Regions from separate parts of the Kitasatospora sp. NPDC058184 genome, predicted to be linked through region 1. Evidence: riboswitches for the same ligand, from Rfam matches in the RefSeq annotation. Region 1 holds a riboswitch; the other holds the start of a gene.
The links. A riboswitch is a leader RNA that binds a small molecule or an ion and turns the genes downstream of it on or off. The one in region 1 is predicted to bind S-adenosylmethionine.

Region 2: linked by a shared signal. The riboswitch ahead of ACFVXH_RS02340 (aminotransferase class V-fold PLP-dependent enzyme) and the one ahead of ACFVXH_RS15265 (IclR family transcriptional regulator) in region 1 are both predicted to bind S-adenosylmethionine.

The regions. Positions count from the first base shown of each region.
Region 1 covers NZ_JBHVVE010000007.1:45,083-52,328, reverse strand. The annotation lists gene ACFVXH_RS15280 (GlxA family transcriptional regulator) at 1-768, opposite strand, end outside; gene ACFVXH_RS15275 (NADP-dependent oxidoreductase) at 848-1,813, shown strand; gene ACFVXH_RS15270 (threonine/serine exporter family protein) at 1,916-3,169, shown strand; gene ACFVXH_RS15265 (IclR family transcriptional regulator) at 3,353-4,066, opposite strand; SAM riboswitch class I at 4,269-4,410, opposite strand; gene ACFVXH_RS15260 (hypothetical protein) at 4,496-5,629, opposite strand; gene ACFVXH_RS15255 (BTAD domain-containing putative transcriptional regulator) at 5,960-7,246, shown strand, end outside.
Region 2 covers NZ_JBHVVE010000001.1:507,631-514,876, forward strand. The annotation lists gene ACFVXH_RS02315 (C40 family peptidase) at 1-927, opposite strand, end outside; gene ACFVXH_RS02320 (NYN domain-containing protein) at 1,128-2,558, opposite strand; gene ACFVXH_RS02325 (hypothetical protein) at 2,697-2,960, opposite strand; gene ACFVXH_RS02330 (rhomboid family intramembrane serine protease) at 3,162-3,944, shown strand; gene ACFVXH_RS02335 (Lrp/AsnC family transcriptional regulator) at 3,986-4,267, shown strand; gene ACFVXH_RS02340 (aminotransferase class V-fold PLP-dependent enzyme) at 4,271-5,653, opposite strand; SAM riboswitch class IV at 5,705-5,823, opposite strand; gene trpD (anthranilate phosphoribosyltransferase) at 5,932-7,008, opposite strand; gene ACFVXH_RS02350 (hypothetical protein) at 7,124-7,246, opposite strand, start outside.

The DNA of each region.
Region 1 (7,246 bases):
GAAGGTGCGCGGGCTCATCCGGGCGTGGGCGGCCAGCTCGCGGAGGGCGAGCGGGCGGTCGAGGTGTTGGAGGGCCCAGGCCTGGGTGGCGGCGGTGCCGTTGGCGCCTTCCGGGGGCACCGGTTGTTCGATGTACTGGGCCTGGCCGCCCTCGCGCCAGGGCGGGACCACGCACTGGCGGGCGACCTGGTTGGCGACGGCGCTGCCGTGGTCGGAGCGCACCAGGTGGAGGCAGACGTCGAGGCCGGAGGCGGCGCCCGCCGAGGTGAGGATGTCGCCGTCGTCGACGAAGAGCACGTCGGCGTCCAGGGCGACCCGGGGGTACATCCGGCGGAAGGCCGGCGCCAGGGCCCAGTGGGTGGTGGCGGGGCGGCCGTCGAGCAGGCCGGCGGCGGCCAGCGCGAAGGCGCCGGTACAGATGGAGACGATGCGGGTGCCGGGGCGGATCCGGGCGAGGGCCGCGCGCTCGGGCTCCGGCAGGTCGGCGGTGGCGCGGCGCAGGGCGTACGGCGGGATGACGACGGTGTCGGCGCTCTCCAGGGCCTCGGGCCCGTGCCCGACGGTGATGGTGAAGTCGGCGCTGGTCGCGACCGTCCGGTCCTCCGTCGCCGCGCACGTCACCACCTCGTACGCACCCGGCACCCCGGGGAAGACCCGGTTGGGGATGCCGAGCTCGAAGGGGTAGACGCCGTCGAGGGCGAGGACGACGACGCGGTGCGGCGGCCGGGCGCCGGGGCCGCCAGAACCGAGGGGACCACAGGGTTCCATCGCAGGCATGGCACGATTCTATCGGTCTTTGGCAATCTTGCCATTTCGCTGGTCAGGGGCGCGGCCGCAGGCTGGATCCATGACCACGAACTCCATGAGCACGAACACGATGCGGGCCATCACCCAGACCGCCCTCGGCACCCCGGACGTCCTCCACGAGGCCGAGGTCGAGCGGCCCGTGCCCGGCGTCGGCCAGGTCCTCGTCGCCGTCCACGCCGCCGGGGTCAACCCCACCGACTGGAAGCACCGCGACCGCGGCTACTTCCTCGGGCAGCCGCCGTTCACGCTCGGCTGGGACGTCTCCGGCACCGTCGAGGCGGTCGGCGTCGGCGTCTCGCTCTTCGCCCCGGGCGACGAGGTGTTCGGCATGCTGCCCTACCCGTACGGCGCCGGCGCGCACGCCGAGTACGTCGCCGGCCCCGCCCGGGCCTTCGTGCCCAAGCCCGCCGTACTGAGCCATGTCGAGGCCGGGGCGCTCCCGCTGGTGGCGCTCACCGCCTGGCAGGCGCTCGTCGACACGGCGGGGCTGCGGCCGGGGCAGCGGGTCCTGGTGCACGCGGCGGCCGGCGGCGTCGGGCACGTCGCCGTGCAGATCGCCAAGGCGCGCGGCGCGTACGTCATCGGTACGGCGTCCGCCGCCAAGCACGACTTCGTCCGGGGCCTGGGCGCGGACGAGGTCATCGACTACCGCACGGCCGACTTCGTGGCGGAGGCCCGCGACATCGACGTGGTCCTCGACCCGCTCGGCGGCGACGACCGGCTGCGCTCCCTGGAGACCCTCCGGCCCGGCGGCGTCCTGGTGTCGATCCTGCCCCAGGGGATCGACGAGGTGGCCGAGCGCGCCGCCGAGCTGGGCGTGACGGCGAAGGCCCTGCTGGTCGAGCACGACCGGGCGGGCATGGCCGCGATCGCCGCTCTCGTCGAAGCCGGGCGGCTGCGCCCGCACGTCTCCGCCACCTACCCGCTCGCGGAGGCCGCGAAGGCCCACGCCGAGGGCGAGACCGGCCGGGTCACGGGCAAGCTGGTCCTCACCGTCCGCCCGTAGCGGCGTAGCGGCTACCTGGACCCCGGGAGCAGCAGGCGCTCGGGAAGCGAACAGACCGGGGCAGATTCAGACCGAATCGGGCAGGGTGGGACGATACCTGCCATGCCTAGCAAGTCTCCATCGGTCCGGGACACCGACGCCCCGCCCGACCCGCTCTGCCGTCTCCTGCTCGACCTGGGCGAAGCCCTGCTGGGCGGCGGCCTGCCCGTCCATGAGGTCGAGGACGAACTCCGTGGACTGGGGCGGGCGTTGGGCGCCCCTGAGGTCCAGGTCGCCGCGCTGACCAACGGGCTGTTCGTGGCCCTGGACCCGGACGGCGCCACCAGGTTCCAGCCGCTCGGCGGCACCCTGCGGTTCGAGCAGACGGCCGACGTCCTCGACCTGGTGCACCGGCTGCGGGCGGGCGAACTCGACGGGCCGCGGGCGCGCGCCGAGCTGGACCGGATCCGGCGGGCGCCCGCCCGCTGGCCCGCGTGGGTGGCGGACTTCGGGGCGCTGCCGGTCGGGGTCGGGGTCTGCATCTTCCTGCAGCCGGTGGCGGCGAACGTGCTGGCCGCCGGGCTCGGCTCGCTGATCGTGGTGGGCCTGACCGTGCTCGCCCGGCGGCGGCCGCACCTGCGGCCGCTGCTGCCCGTCACGGCCGGCTTCCTGGTCGCGCTGCTGGTCCTGGCACTCGCGCGGGCCTCGCTGCTGGACGGGCCGCTGCGGACGATCGTGGCCACCCTGGCGATCCTGCTGCCGGGCGGACTGCTGGTCACCGGGCTGTCCGAGATCGCCGCCGGCGCGGCCAACGCGGGCACCGCCCGGCTGGTCTCCGGCGCCGTGCAGCTGACGCTGTTCCTCGCCGGGGTGGCCGCGGCCGCCACCGCGATCGGCATGCCGTCCACCGCGCTGGCCAACGTGCAGGTGGCCAAGCCGAGCTGGTGGGTGATCGCGCTGGGGCTGGCGATCGCGGTGGCCGGGGTGGTGGTCAACGTCCACACCCCGCCCTCGGCCATCCCGTGGATCGTCGCGGTAATCGCGGTGAGCGTCACCGCCCAGGTGGCGGTGGGGTCGGTGCACGGCGCGGCGATCGGCGGCCTGGCCGGTGCCGTCGCCGCCGCGGTCGCGGCCACCCTGGTGCACTGGCTGCCGGGCGGTCCGCTCTGGCAGGTGCTCTACCTCCCGGCGTTCTGGATCGTCGTGCCGGGCTCCTTCGGTCTGCTGAACACCGCGCAGATCGAGGTCGGCAACGGGGCACAGTCGCTGCTGGCGGCCGTCTCGGCGGTCTTCGGGGTGTCGATCGGCACACTGATCGGCGCGGTGATCAGCCGGATCCCCCGCCCCAGCCTCACCGGCCTGCCGCACCGGGCCTGAGCCGGTCGGAACCAGGCCCGAGCCGGGCCCGAGCCAAGCCGGACCCGGGACCGGTACGGGCCGGAACCGGGCCCCGGGGCGCGCGGAGGTGCGCCCCGGAGCCCGGAGTCTCGGAACCCGAGGTTCGGAACCCATGACCAGGGAACCCCGGAACCTCGGAATCCGAGAGCCTCGGAGCCCCCGTCAGGGCTGGCGCAGGGCCTCGGTGAGCCGGTGGGCCGCCTCGACGACGGCCTGGGAGAGCTGGGCGCCGGGGTGGCGGCTGAGCCGTTCGATCGGCCCGGAGACCGTGACGGCGGCCACCACCCGGTTGGACTGGCCGCGGACGGGCGCGGCGACGGAGGCGACCCCGACCTCGCGCTCGCCGACGGACTGGGCCCAGCCGCGGCGCCGCACGCCGCTCAGCGCGGTGGCGGTGAAGCGGGCCCCCTGCAGGCCGCGGTGGAGGCGCTCGGGCTCCTCCCAGGCGAGCAGGATCTGGGCGGCGGAGCCGACCTTCATGGGGAGGGTGACCCCCACCGGAACGGTGTCGCGCAGGCCGGTGAGCCGCTCGGCGGCGGCTACGCAGATCCGGACCTCGCCCTGCCGCCGGTAGAGCTGGGCGCTCTCGCCGGTGGCGTCCCGCAACTGGGCGAGGACCGAGCCGGCCGCGGCCAGCAGCCGGTCCTCGCCGGCGGCCGCCGAGAGCTCGCCGAGGCGGGGGCCGAGCATGAACCGGCCCTGGACGTCCCGGCTGACCAGGCGGTGGTGTTCGAGTGCGACGGCCAGCCGGTGGGCGGTGGGCCGCGCCATGCCGGTGGCCGCGACGAGGCCGCCCAGGGTGGCGGGCCCGGCCTCCAGGGTGCCGAGGATCGAGGTGACCTTGTCGAGCACGCCGACGCCGCTCGTGTTCTCCATGGGATGGGTACTCCAGTCTCAAGGCCCGGGAGCAGCGGGTCCGCGCTGCTCACGGCGGCTCCTGGCGGGGAGCCGGGGGGTGTGGTCAGCGAGGACAGGCCGGAGAAGTCGGCCGATTGCCTGCGCCGGGCACGAGACGGGTACGCGAAAGGACCGGGGCGGGAAGCGCCCGGGCGAAGGACAGCACAGAGAGCACCGTGTCTCCTCATCTTTCCCGCGCCACAGTGGCGACAGGCCGGAGTTGGCACTGCCCCCGCCAACACGGCGCGTACTTCGGACGCCGGGTCGAACGGGGAGTTGCCGGGGCTTCGTAGGGCCGGTCCCTCCACCCCTCTGGATGATTCGCCAGGAACGATACAAGACATCCGGGGCGGGTCGGCAAGTCCCCCCGCCCTCGACCCGCCCTCGACCACGCCCCGCGGGGCCGGCTCAGCGGTGGCGCGGCCCCGACAGGCCGGTGCACGGGGCCCCGTCCGGGCTGCCGGGGAGGGTCGCGTCCCAGGCGTGCAGGGCGGCGAGGGCGGCGGTGCGCTCGCGGTCCGTGGGCCGGGTGCCCTCGGGGCCGAGCAGGTAGTCGGCGACCGGGGTGAGCAGCAGGGTGGCGTCGCCGGCCGGGAGCAGCAGCGCCTCGTCCCACTGGTGCCGGATGACGGTGCGGCGCAGCAGCGTGCCGTGGCGCGGCGAGGTGCCGTGGCACGGCGGGGTGCCGGCAGAGGTCCGGCGGCGGAGTTCGGGGGCGACCTCGGCCTCCAGGACGGTGCGCACGTCCCGCAGGGCGCCGAGCGGCACGTGCTCGGCGGCGAGGTCGAGGAGGGCGGCGGCCTCCGGGGCGAGCCGGTAGGCGGCGACCACCGCGGCGGTCTCGACGGGCTCGAAGGGCTGCCCGGCGAGCCGGGCCACGTCGATCACGTCGCCCGCGAGGAAGGTGCGCCCGAGCCCTTCCTCGGCGAGGGCGATCAGGCATTCGACGTGGTCGTCGGCGGCCAGGTAGGGGCGGACCGGGACGGTGGCGAGGTCGCCGGGGAGCGCGGCGGTCGCGACCCGCACCTGGTACCACGGGTCGAGCAGCGGGTCCCCGGCCGGCCAGCGCAGGGTGACGGCGGTGTGCCGGGGGCGCTCGCCGAGCAGGGTGACCTCCACGGACTCCACCGGGTGGTCGGTGACCAGCCGGTTGACGGCCTGCCAGAGCGAGGCCTCGGTGGGGCTGACGAGGCTGAGCTCGGCCAGCGGCCGGGGCAGGTCGGGCGGGTAGTAGCCGGCCAGCGGCAGGTCTCGGATGGGGCGGACCCCGGTGGCGTCGGCGAGGTCGCGGGCGACCCGGGCGTAACACTCGACCCGGTCGCGGGCGCGCCGCAGCTCGTCCCGGGCGTGCGCGCCCATCCGGACGTCCTCCCGGGCGAGCGCGGCGAGCACCAGGTACGGGAGGTGGCGCTCGCCCCGGGCGCGGTGGAGCAGTTCGACGGGTCCGCAGGCCGGGTCGACGTCGAGCAGGCGGTGGAGCAGGTCGGTGTCCAGTCCGCCCTGCCGGTCCGTGGCCCGGTCGGTGCTCAGGTCCGTGCTCAACGCCGTACTCGGTTCCGCGTTCGGATCCGCTTTCCGGCCGGTGCTCAGGTCGCTGTTCCGGTCCGTGTTCATGGGCGTCCGCCTCCGAGAGCCGTGGGGGTCGCCGGTCGGCGGCCGGGCGACCGGGGACGTGGCGGGTCCGGCGGTGATGGGCCGGGCCGACTGCGGGCGCCACATCACCGATTGTGGCGACGGCCGATCAACACCGGATCACCACCGGGTCGACGATCTCTCGACATCCCGCCAGGTCCCGTGGGTTGATAGGGACTCACCAATTCGGGGGTGGCACGTGCGGGCGGGGGCGAGCACATGAAGCGGGCAGGTGCAGGAATGGATGATTTCCGGTTCTCGGTGCTGGGCTTGATGCGGGCGCAGCGCGGCGCGACCGTACTGAAGGTGGGCAGCCCCCAGCAGCAGGCGATGCTGGCGGTGCTGCTGCTCCGGCCCGGCCACGGCGCGAGCGCCACCGACCTGATCGACGCCCTGTGGGGCGAGGAGCCGCCGGGCACCGCGATGACGACGGTGCGCACCTACGCCTGGCGGTGGCGCAAGGTCCTGCACGGCGAGGCGCCGGACGCGCCGACCGTGCTGACCTCGGTCGGGGACGGCTACCGGCTGGTGCTGCCCAAGCACGCGGTGGACGCGGCGCAGGCGGAGGAGCTGGCGGCGCAGGCCGAGCGCACGGCGGCCGCCGGGGAGCCGCAGCAGGCGCGCGACCTGCTGAACCAGGCGCTGGAGCTGTGGCAGGGCGAGCCGCTGGCCGGCATCCCCGGGCCGTTCGCGCAGCGGCAGCGCCAGCGGCTCCAGGAGCTGCGGCTGACCCTGCTGGAGGAGCGGATCGCCCTGGACCTGGCGCTGGGGCGCTACTCCCGGTGCATCCCGGAGCTGACCTCGCTGACCACCGAGCACCCGCTGCACGAGCGGGCGTACGGGCTGCTGATGCGGGCGCTGTACCAGGCCGGGCGGCAGGCGGACGCGCTGGCCGTGTTCCGGGGCGCGCGTCAGCTGTTCCTGGCCGAACTGGGGGTGGCGCCCGGGGCGGAGCTGGACCTGCTGCACCAGCGGATCCTGGAGGGGGACCCGTCGCTCGCCGCCCCGGCACCCTCCGTCGCGCTCGTCCCCGTCGCGCTCGTCCCGGGCCCGGTCGCCGCCGGTCCGGCGGAGCCGGCCGCGCCCGGGGCCGAGGCACCGGACCCGCCCGTCGGCCCGTCGGCGCCGAACGCTCCCGCCGCCGCACCGGCCGGGAACACCGCCCCGGCCGGGAGCAGCACACCGACCCCCAGACCGGCCCAACTTCCGCCCGACGCGGCCGACTTCACCGGCCGATCGGTCCTGGTCGAACGGCTGGGCAAGGCTCTCGGCGGGGCGCACGGAGGGGCGCCCGACAGAAACCCCGGCGCACCGGGCCAGCAGGCGCTGGTGATCGCGACCGTGGTCGGCATGGGCGGGGTCGGCAAGACCGCGCTGGCCCTGCACGTCGCCCACCGGGTGCGCGAGGCCTACCCGGACGGTCAGCTCTACGTCGACCTGCGCGGCGCCGACGCCACCCCGGCCGATCCGGAGGCGGTGCTCAGCGGCTTCCTGGTGGCGCTCGGCGTGCCCGCCGACGCGGTGCCG
Region 2 (7,246 bases), on a different contig from region 1:
GTGGTGCATGTCGGGGCCGTAGATCACCAGGTCGCCCGGCTGGGCCTGGTCCAGCGAGGGGATCCGGGTGCCGTAGTGGCCCTGCTCCTGCGAGGTGCGCGGCAGCGAGACGCCCGCCTGCCCGTACGCCCAGACCATCAGGCCCGAGCAGTCGAAGGTGGTCGACCCGGTGGCGCCCCACACGTACGGCGAGCCCTGCTTGCTCATCGCCTTGGCCAGCGCCGTGGCCGCGTAGCCGCTGGCCGGCGGCAGGCTGCCGAGGTCGACCCGGTCGCTGCCGCGCGAGGCGCGGTCGTCCTGCGCCTGCTGGGCCCGCAGCGCGGCGCGGTCGGCGGAGCTCAGCGAGTTCAGCAGGTCCTGGGCGGCCTTCAGCTTGGTGTTGACGTCCGACTTGGCCTGGTTCAGGTCCTTGGTGGTGGTGTCCAGCGAGGCGAGCACGGCGGCCGCCTCGGTCTTCTCCTGGTCCAGCCGGCGCTGCTGGTCCAGCAGCCCCTTGAGCGCCTCGGCCTGACTGGTGCTGGCCTGCTGGACGGTGGAGGCCTTGTCCAGGTAGCCGGACGGGTCCGAGGAGAGCATCAGCTGGACGGACGGGTCGATGCCGCCGCTGCGGTACTGCTCGCCCGCCACCTCGGCGAGGCCGCCCTGGAGCTGGGTCATCTGCTCCTGGCCGCGGGCCACCTGGTCCTGCAGCTGGTCGGCCTGCTTGCGCAGCTGGTCGGCCCGCTCCTTGGCGCCGTTGTACTTCTCGGCCGCCTGCTCCTGCTCCTCCTGGAGCTGGTCGATCTGCGCCTTGACGTCCGTCTTGTTCGGCTGCGGCGCGGCGTGCGCGGCCACCTGGGCGGAGAGGGCGACCGCGGTCGCAGCGGCCGCGGTGAGCACGGAGATCCGTGCGCGGCTCGGCTGCTTGGGACGGCGGTGGGAGGCCAAGGGACCGGCTCCTTCTTCCAACGGGCTCACCTGATGGGATGAGATTCCGGAAAATAGGTTTGACGCCAGACCCTAGTGAAGATCTATCCGTTTTGCCACTCCCCCGAAGGCGTGAACTCCGGTCCCCACACTGACTTCACCGGACTCGCACAATGCTCCGAAACAGGCCCTGACCAGGCATCATGCGAACCTCCCCGGGTTCAGGGCCGGGCCAGCCGGTTCAGCAGCAGCACCGACGCCACGGGGCGCGCGCCCGCCTTCCGCACGCCCTCCGCGACCTCCCGGTCGGTGGACACCACCACCACCGGACGGCCCTGCGGCTCGGCCCGCACCAGACGGCGGATCAGCTCGTCGGCCGTCTCCCCGGTCCGGCTGAACCGCACCCGGACCCCGCGCGGTGGCGCCATGATCACCGGGACGTCCAGGTCCTGCCCGTCGAACACGCAGGTGACCTCCGCCTGGGTCCGCTGGGCCAGCATCGCCAGCCCGCCCAGCAGCCGGATCCGCTGCTGCTCCAGCGGCAGCGTCGGATAGCCGGTCTTGGTCACGTTGTAGCCGTCCACCACCAGGTGCACCTGGGGGATCGCCAGCAGCTGGTCCAGCAGCGCCGGATCGTCCTCGGCCAGCCCGCGCCGGGCCACGTCGTGCGGCGAGGCCGCCCCCGGCACCACCGCCTCCACCAGGTCCGCCGGGCGGATCTGGGCGACCGGCAGCGCCAGCTCCCGCTGGAGCCCCTGGGCCGACTGCAGCACGGTGTCCAGCAGCAGCCGCAGCCGCATGTCCTCCACGCTGCGCCCCTCACGGGCCGAACGGCGGCCCTGCTCGGCCGCGTTCTCCAGCTCCAGGACCCGGTGCCGGAGCCGGCGCGCCTCGCTCTCGGCCGCGCCGCGCTCGGCCGCGGCCTGCGCCTTCAGCGCGTCCAGCTCGCCGGCCACCCGGCGGGTCTCGGCCTGCGCCCGGCGGGTGTCGCTCTCCAGCGACCGCACCCTCTTGCGCAGCGACTCGGCCTCCCTGCGGACGCCGTCGGACTCGGCCCGCTGCCGGTCCGCGTCCGCCCGCGCGGAGGCCCGCACCTCGGCCAGCTCGGCCTGCAGCTTCTCCACCAGCCGGACCGCCTCCGCGGCCGCGTCCTCGGCACCGGCCCGCTCGGCCTCCTCGCCGGCCTCGGCCACCAGCCGGCTCCAGCCCGTCGAACGCACCAGGTAGGCGGCGGCCGCGACGTCCATCGGATCGGCCGCGCTCGGGACGGTGCCCGACTCCAGCGCCTTCACCAGGTCCGGCTGCCCGAGACGCAGCCGCTCCGCTATCCGCACCCGGAAGGCCGGCTCCGCCTCCAGCGCCGCCGCCAGCGCGGTGGCCGCGTACTTGGCCCGCCGCGCCGGGGTGAACTTGACGTACTGACGCAGGCTCTGCGGGAGCTCGGCCGGCGGCACCCCGCCGAGCGCGTCCGAGGCCAGGCCGACCACCCGACGGCGCACGCCCTCGGGCAGCGGCCGGTCGAGCTTCTCGACGGCGCGCTCCGCCGCGGACCCGGAGGCGCCGTCCGCCGTCCCGGCAGCCTCGGCCGGGGCCTCGGCCGCAGCGGGCTGAAGCCCCTGGGCTGCGCCGGGCTCCTTCGCTGCGTCCACCACGTCCTCGGCTCCGATCCTGGTCCAGCGGGGCACGGCCGCGGCCGCCCCCCGTCGGCACGCTCCGTGCGTCCTGTTCTGTATTGTCCCGTGCGGCGCGGGCGGGTGCGCCGCGCACCCACCCCGCCGCCGCGGCGGGGATCAGCCCTGGTCGGCGGGGGCCTGCGTCTCCTCGGCGCCCGGACGGGCCACCAGCTCGACCTGGTCCACCGCGTTGCACCAGCGGCAGCGCACCGACTCGACGGTCTCGCTCAGCACCTCGGTCTCCTCGACCTTGGACTCGCCGGCCAGGTCGAAGTGCAGGAACTCGGTCACCCGCGCGGTGCGGGTCACGTCGAAGCGGGTGAGGTTGCCGCACAGGGTGCAGCGCCAGCGCGTCTCGGCGGTCAGAGCGGGGACGGTCATCGGGGGTCCTCTCGGGTGGTCCCTGGGTGGGGCAGGCGCTCCCCCCGGAGCCCCGGCGTCGGCGGCGGGAGGCGGGAATGCCCGCCCCAAGCCTATTGCCTGGGGCAACCGTCGCGACCACCGGTTGCCTGAACACCCGGGCTAGTCCACCTGCCGTAAACCGCCGTGTCACCTGCGGCGCCCGGAGGGATGCTTGGCCGCATGGCGCTCGCGGTCCCCGACCACACCGCCGCCCGGGGCGGCCGCCCGGCGGCGACCGCCCCCGTGGTCAGCTACGCCCTGATCGCCCTCAACACCCTGGTCTTCCTGCTCGGCCCGGCCGCGGGGCTCAACCCGCTGTACGGCACGGGCCAGGCCCGGGTCTGCGCGGAGCAGCGGTACGAGCAGCGCTGGGGCGCCGTCCCGGCCGAGGTGCTGGCCGGACGGCCGCTGACCGCCGGACAGCTCGCCGAGGCCCCCGACCCGGTCCCCGGCTGCCCGGCCGCCCCGACCCCGGGCAAGCGCCCGGCGCTGTCCGTCCTCACCGGGCTCTTCCTGCACGCCGGCTGGCTGCACCTGCTCGGGAACCTGCTCTTCCTCCAGGTCTTCGGCCCCACCGTCGAACGCCGGCTGGGCCGGGCCCGGTACGCCGTCTTCTACCTGGCCGCCGGCAGCCTGACCACGTACGGCTTCGCGCTCGCCGAGGCGCACTCGCCGAACTCCACCCGGGTGCTCATCGGGGCCTCCGGGGCGATCGCCGCCGCCCTCGGCGCCTACCTGCGCCTCCACCCCCGGGCCCGGGTGACCACCCTCGTCCCGCTGCTGTTCTTCCTGCCGCTGCGCTTCCCGGCCTGGCTGGTGCTCGGCCTCTGGTTCGTCCTGCAGTGGTGGTCGGTGCACGCGGCCGGCCCCGGGGTGGCGTACCTGGTCCACGTGATCGGCTTCTCGGCCGGGTTCCTCTACGCCTGCACCGTGGTCCGCCACCCCCCGCGACGACCGGGCTGACGCCCGATACGCTGGCGGCACCCCACAAAGGAGCCCGAACTGTGATCACCGCCATCGTCCTGATCAAGACCAGTGTCGACCGCATCCCGGAGATCGCCGAATCCATCGCCGCCATCGACGGCGTGAGCGAGGTCTACTCGGTGACGGGGGGCTACAACCTGGTGGCGATGGTGCGGGTGCGCCGGCACGACGACCTGGCCGAGGTCATCCCGGGCCGGCTCAACAAGGTCCCGGGCGTGGCCCACACCGAGACCCAGATCGCCTTCCGCACCTACTCCCAGCACGACCTGGAGGCCGCTTTCGCCCTCGGCCTGGACGAGTAGCGGTCAGCCCTCGGCGCGCCGACCCCGCTCGACCTGCACGGTGGCGACGCAGCGCCCGCCCTCGTTGCGGTAGTTCCACGCCGCGCCCTCCGTGACCAGCTCCCGGACGGCGGTCAGGAAGCGGTCGACGTGCTCGTCCGGCGTCCCGGCGCCGAAGCTCACCCGGATCGCGTTCAGGCTGCGCTCGCCCGGCAGCGACGGCTCGGGCGCACCACACTCGGACGGTGCCTCGTCCTCGTCGCCCAGCAGCGTGCGCACCAGCGGGTGGGCGCAGAACAGGCCGTCGCGCACCCCGATGCCGTACTCGGCGGACAGCGCGGCGGAGAAGTGCGAGCTGTTCCAGTCCCGGACGACGAAGGACAGCACGCCCACCCGGGCGGAGCCCTCGCCGAACAGGTTCAGCACCTTGACCTGCGGGATCTCGGCCAGCCCGGCCGTCAGCCGGGCGATCAGCTGCTGCTCGCGGGCCTCCAGCCCGTCGAAGCCGGCCTCGGTCAGCGCCCGGCAGGCCGAGGCGATCGCGTAGGCGCCGATGACGTTCGGCGAGCCGGCCTCGTGCCGGGCCGGGCCGGTGTGCCACTGCACGGCCACCGAGCCGTCGGCCTCCCGGGCCACCGTCCGGGTCGCCCCGCCGCCGGCCAGGTACGGCTCGGCCGCGTCCAGCCAGTCCGCCCGGCCGGCCAGCACCCCGGCGCCGAACGGCGCGTAGATCTTGTGGCCGGAGAAGGCGATCCAGTCGACGTCCAGCTCGCGCACCGAGACCCGGTGGTGCGGCGCCAGCTGGGCGGCGTCCAGCACCACCCGGGCGCCGTGCCGGTGCGCGGTCGCGGTCAGCTCGGCGACCGGCCACAGCTCGCCGGTCACGTTGGAGGCGCCGGTGACGCAGAGCAGCCTGGGGCCCTCGGGCGTCTCGGCGAGCGCGGCGTCCAGCGCGGCCACCGCCTCGGCCCGCGAGCGCGGCGCCCGCAGGTAGGTGACGTCCAGTCCGGCGTGCGCCCAGGGCAGCAGCGAGGCGTGGTGCTCGGTCTCGAAGGCGAACACCCGGGTGCCGGCCGGGACGGCGGAGGCCAGCAGGTTGAGCGAGTCGGTGGTGGCCCGGGTGAAGACCACCTGGTCGCCCTCGCGCAGGTCGAGGAACTCGCCGACGGTGCGGCGGCTCTGCTCGAACAGGTCGGTGGACAGCTGGGAGAGGTACCCGGCCCCGCGGTGGACGCTGCCGTAGTACGGCGCGTAGGCGGCGACGTCGTCCCACACCCGCTGGAGCGCCGGCGAGCTCGCCGCGTAGTCGAGCGCCGCGTAGCCGACCTTCTCACCGCTGGCGAGCGGGACCTGGACGTCGGCGCCGAGGACGGCGAGCGGGGTGCGGATTTCGGTGGCCAGAGACATGGGGATGCACTCCTTCTGGGGCAAGGGACCCCGGGAGTGCTAGTCGTCGGGCGTCCGCGCTTGTCGCACGGACGGCTTGCCGTGACGACCCGGTCCTCACCCAGGGCACCCCGCCACGGACGGAGGGTTGCCGGACAGCCAGCTGGGGCTTGGCGCTGTCACTCATGACCTGGCGAAGACTCTAGGCCTGGTCCACCGGGTGGTCAAACGGGCATCCAGCATCCGGACAGCACGGGAGCCCGCGTCGGCGTACCGGCACGGGCTCCCCAACTGCCGCCTCAGGCCCGGCTGGTGGCCTCCGACCAGCGCCGCAGCAGGTCCTGCGCGGCACCGGAGTCGATCGCCTTCGCGGCCCGCTCCATGCCGGCCGCCAGCTGCTCGGTGAGCGGCGCGTCGCCCAGCTCCAGCGCGACCAGCGCCGCCGCCGTGTTCAGCAGGACGGCGTCCCGCACCGGCCCGTGCTCGCCGGCCAGCAGCCGCCGCGCGACCTCGGCGTTGTACGAGGCGTCCGCCCCGCGCAGCGCCTCGATGCCGACCAGCTCGATGCCCACGTCCCGCGGGTCGAAGGTGGACTCCGTGACGACCCCGTCGCGCACCAGCCAGACCTGCGAGGTCGTGGTGATGGTCAGCTCGTCCAGCCCGTCGTCGCCGCGGAAGACCAGCGCCGTGGCGCCCCGCCGGGCCAGCACCCCGGCGATCAGCCCGGACAGCCGGGTGTCGAAGCAGCCGATGGCGTGCGCGGTGACCTTGGCCGGGTTGGTCAGCGGGCCGAGGATGTTGAAGGCGGTCGGCACCCCGAGGTCGCGCCGCGCGGTGGCGGCGTGCCGCATCGAGGGGTGGAACTTCGCCGCGAAGCAGAAGGTCAGCCCGACCTCCTCGGCCACCTCGGCGACTCGCCGGGGGGAGAGGTCCAGCGCCACCCCGAGCTTCTCCAGCACGTCCGAGGAGCCGCTGGTCGAGGAGGCCGACCGGTTGCCGTGCTTGACCACCTTGGCGCCGGCGGCCGCCGCGACGATCGCCGACATGGTGGAGATGTTGACGGTCTTCGCCCGGTCCCCGCCGGTGCCGACGATGTCCACCGCCGGGCCGGGGATCTCCAGCGGCTCGGCGTGCGCGTACATCGCGTCGACCAGGCCGGCGATCTCCTCGACCGACTCGCCCTTGGCCCGCAGCGCGATCATGAACCCGGCCACCTGGACGGGGGACGCCTCGCCGCTCATGATCCGGTCCATCGCCCACGCGGTGGACGAGCGGTCGAGGTCCTCCCCCTGCAACAGTGCCGCCAGGAGGTCCGGCCAGGTGCGGACCACCTGCGCGGGGTCGCTACCGCCGTTCGCAGGGTTCACGTTCACCATGGCTGACTCCAGCTGTTGTCGGTTCCCCGCTCCGGGGACGTCCGTACGGATGGAGCCAGCCTATCGAGCGGAGCGCCCGCTTCTACCCCTGTCTTTCCTACTCCTGGCGCGGATTTCAGCGGACGGCCGGAGTCCGCTTCGCCAGCCGGTCCCGCAGCAGGGCGGCGACCGCCCCGGCCAGCGCCACCGGCTCCACCGGACGGGAGATCGCGGCGTCGGCCCGGCTCCAGGCGGCCAG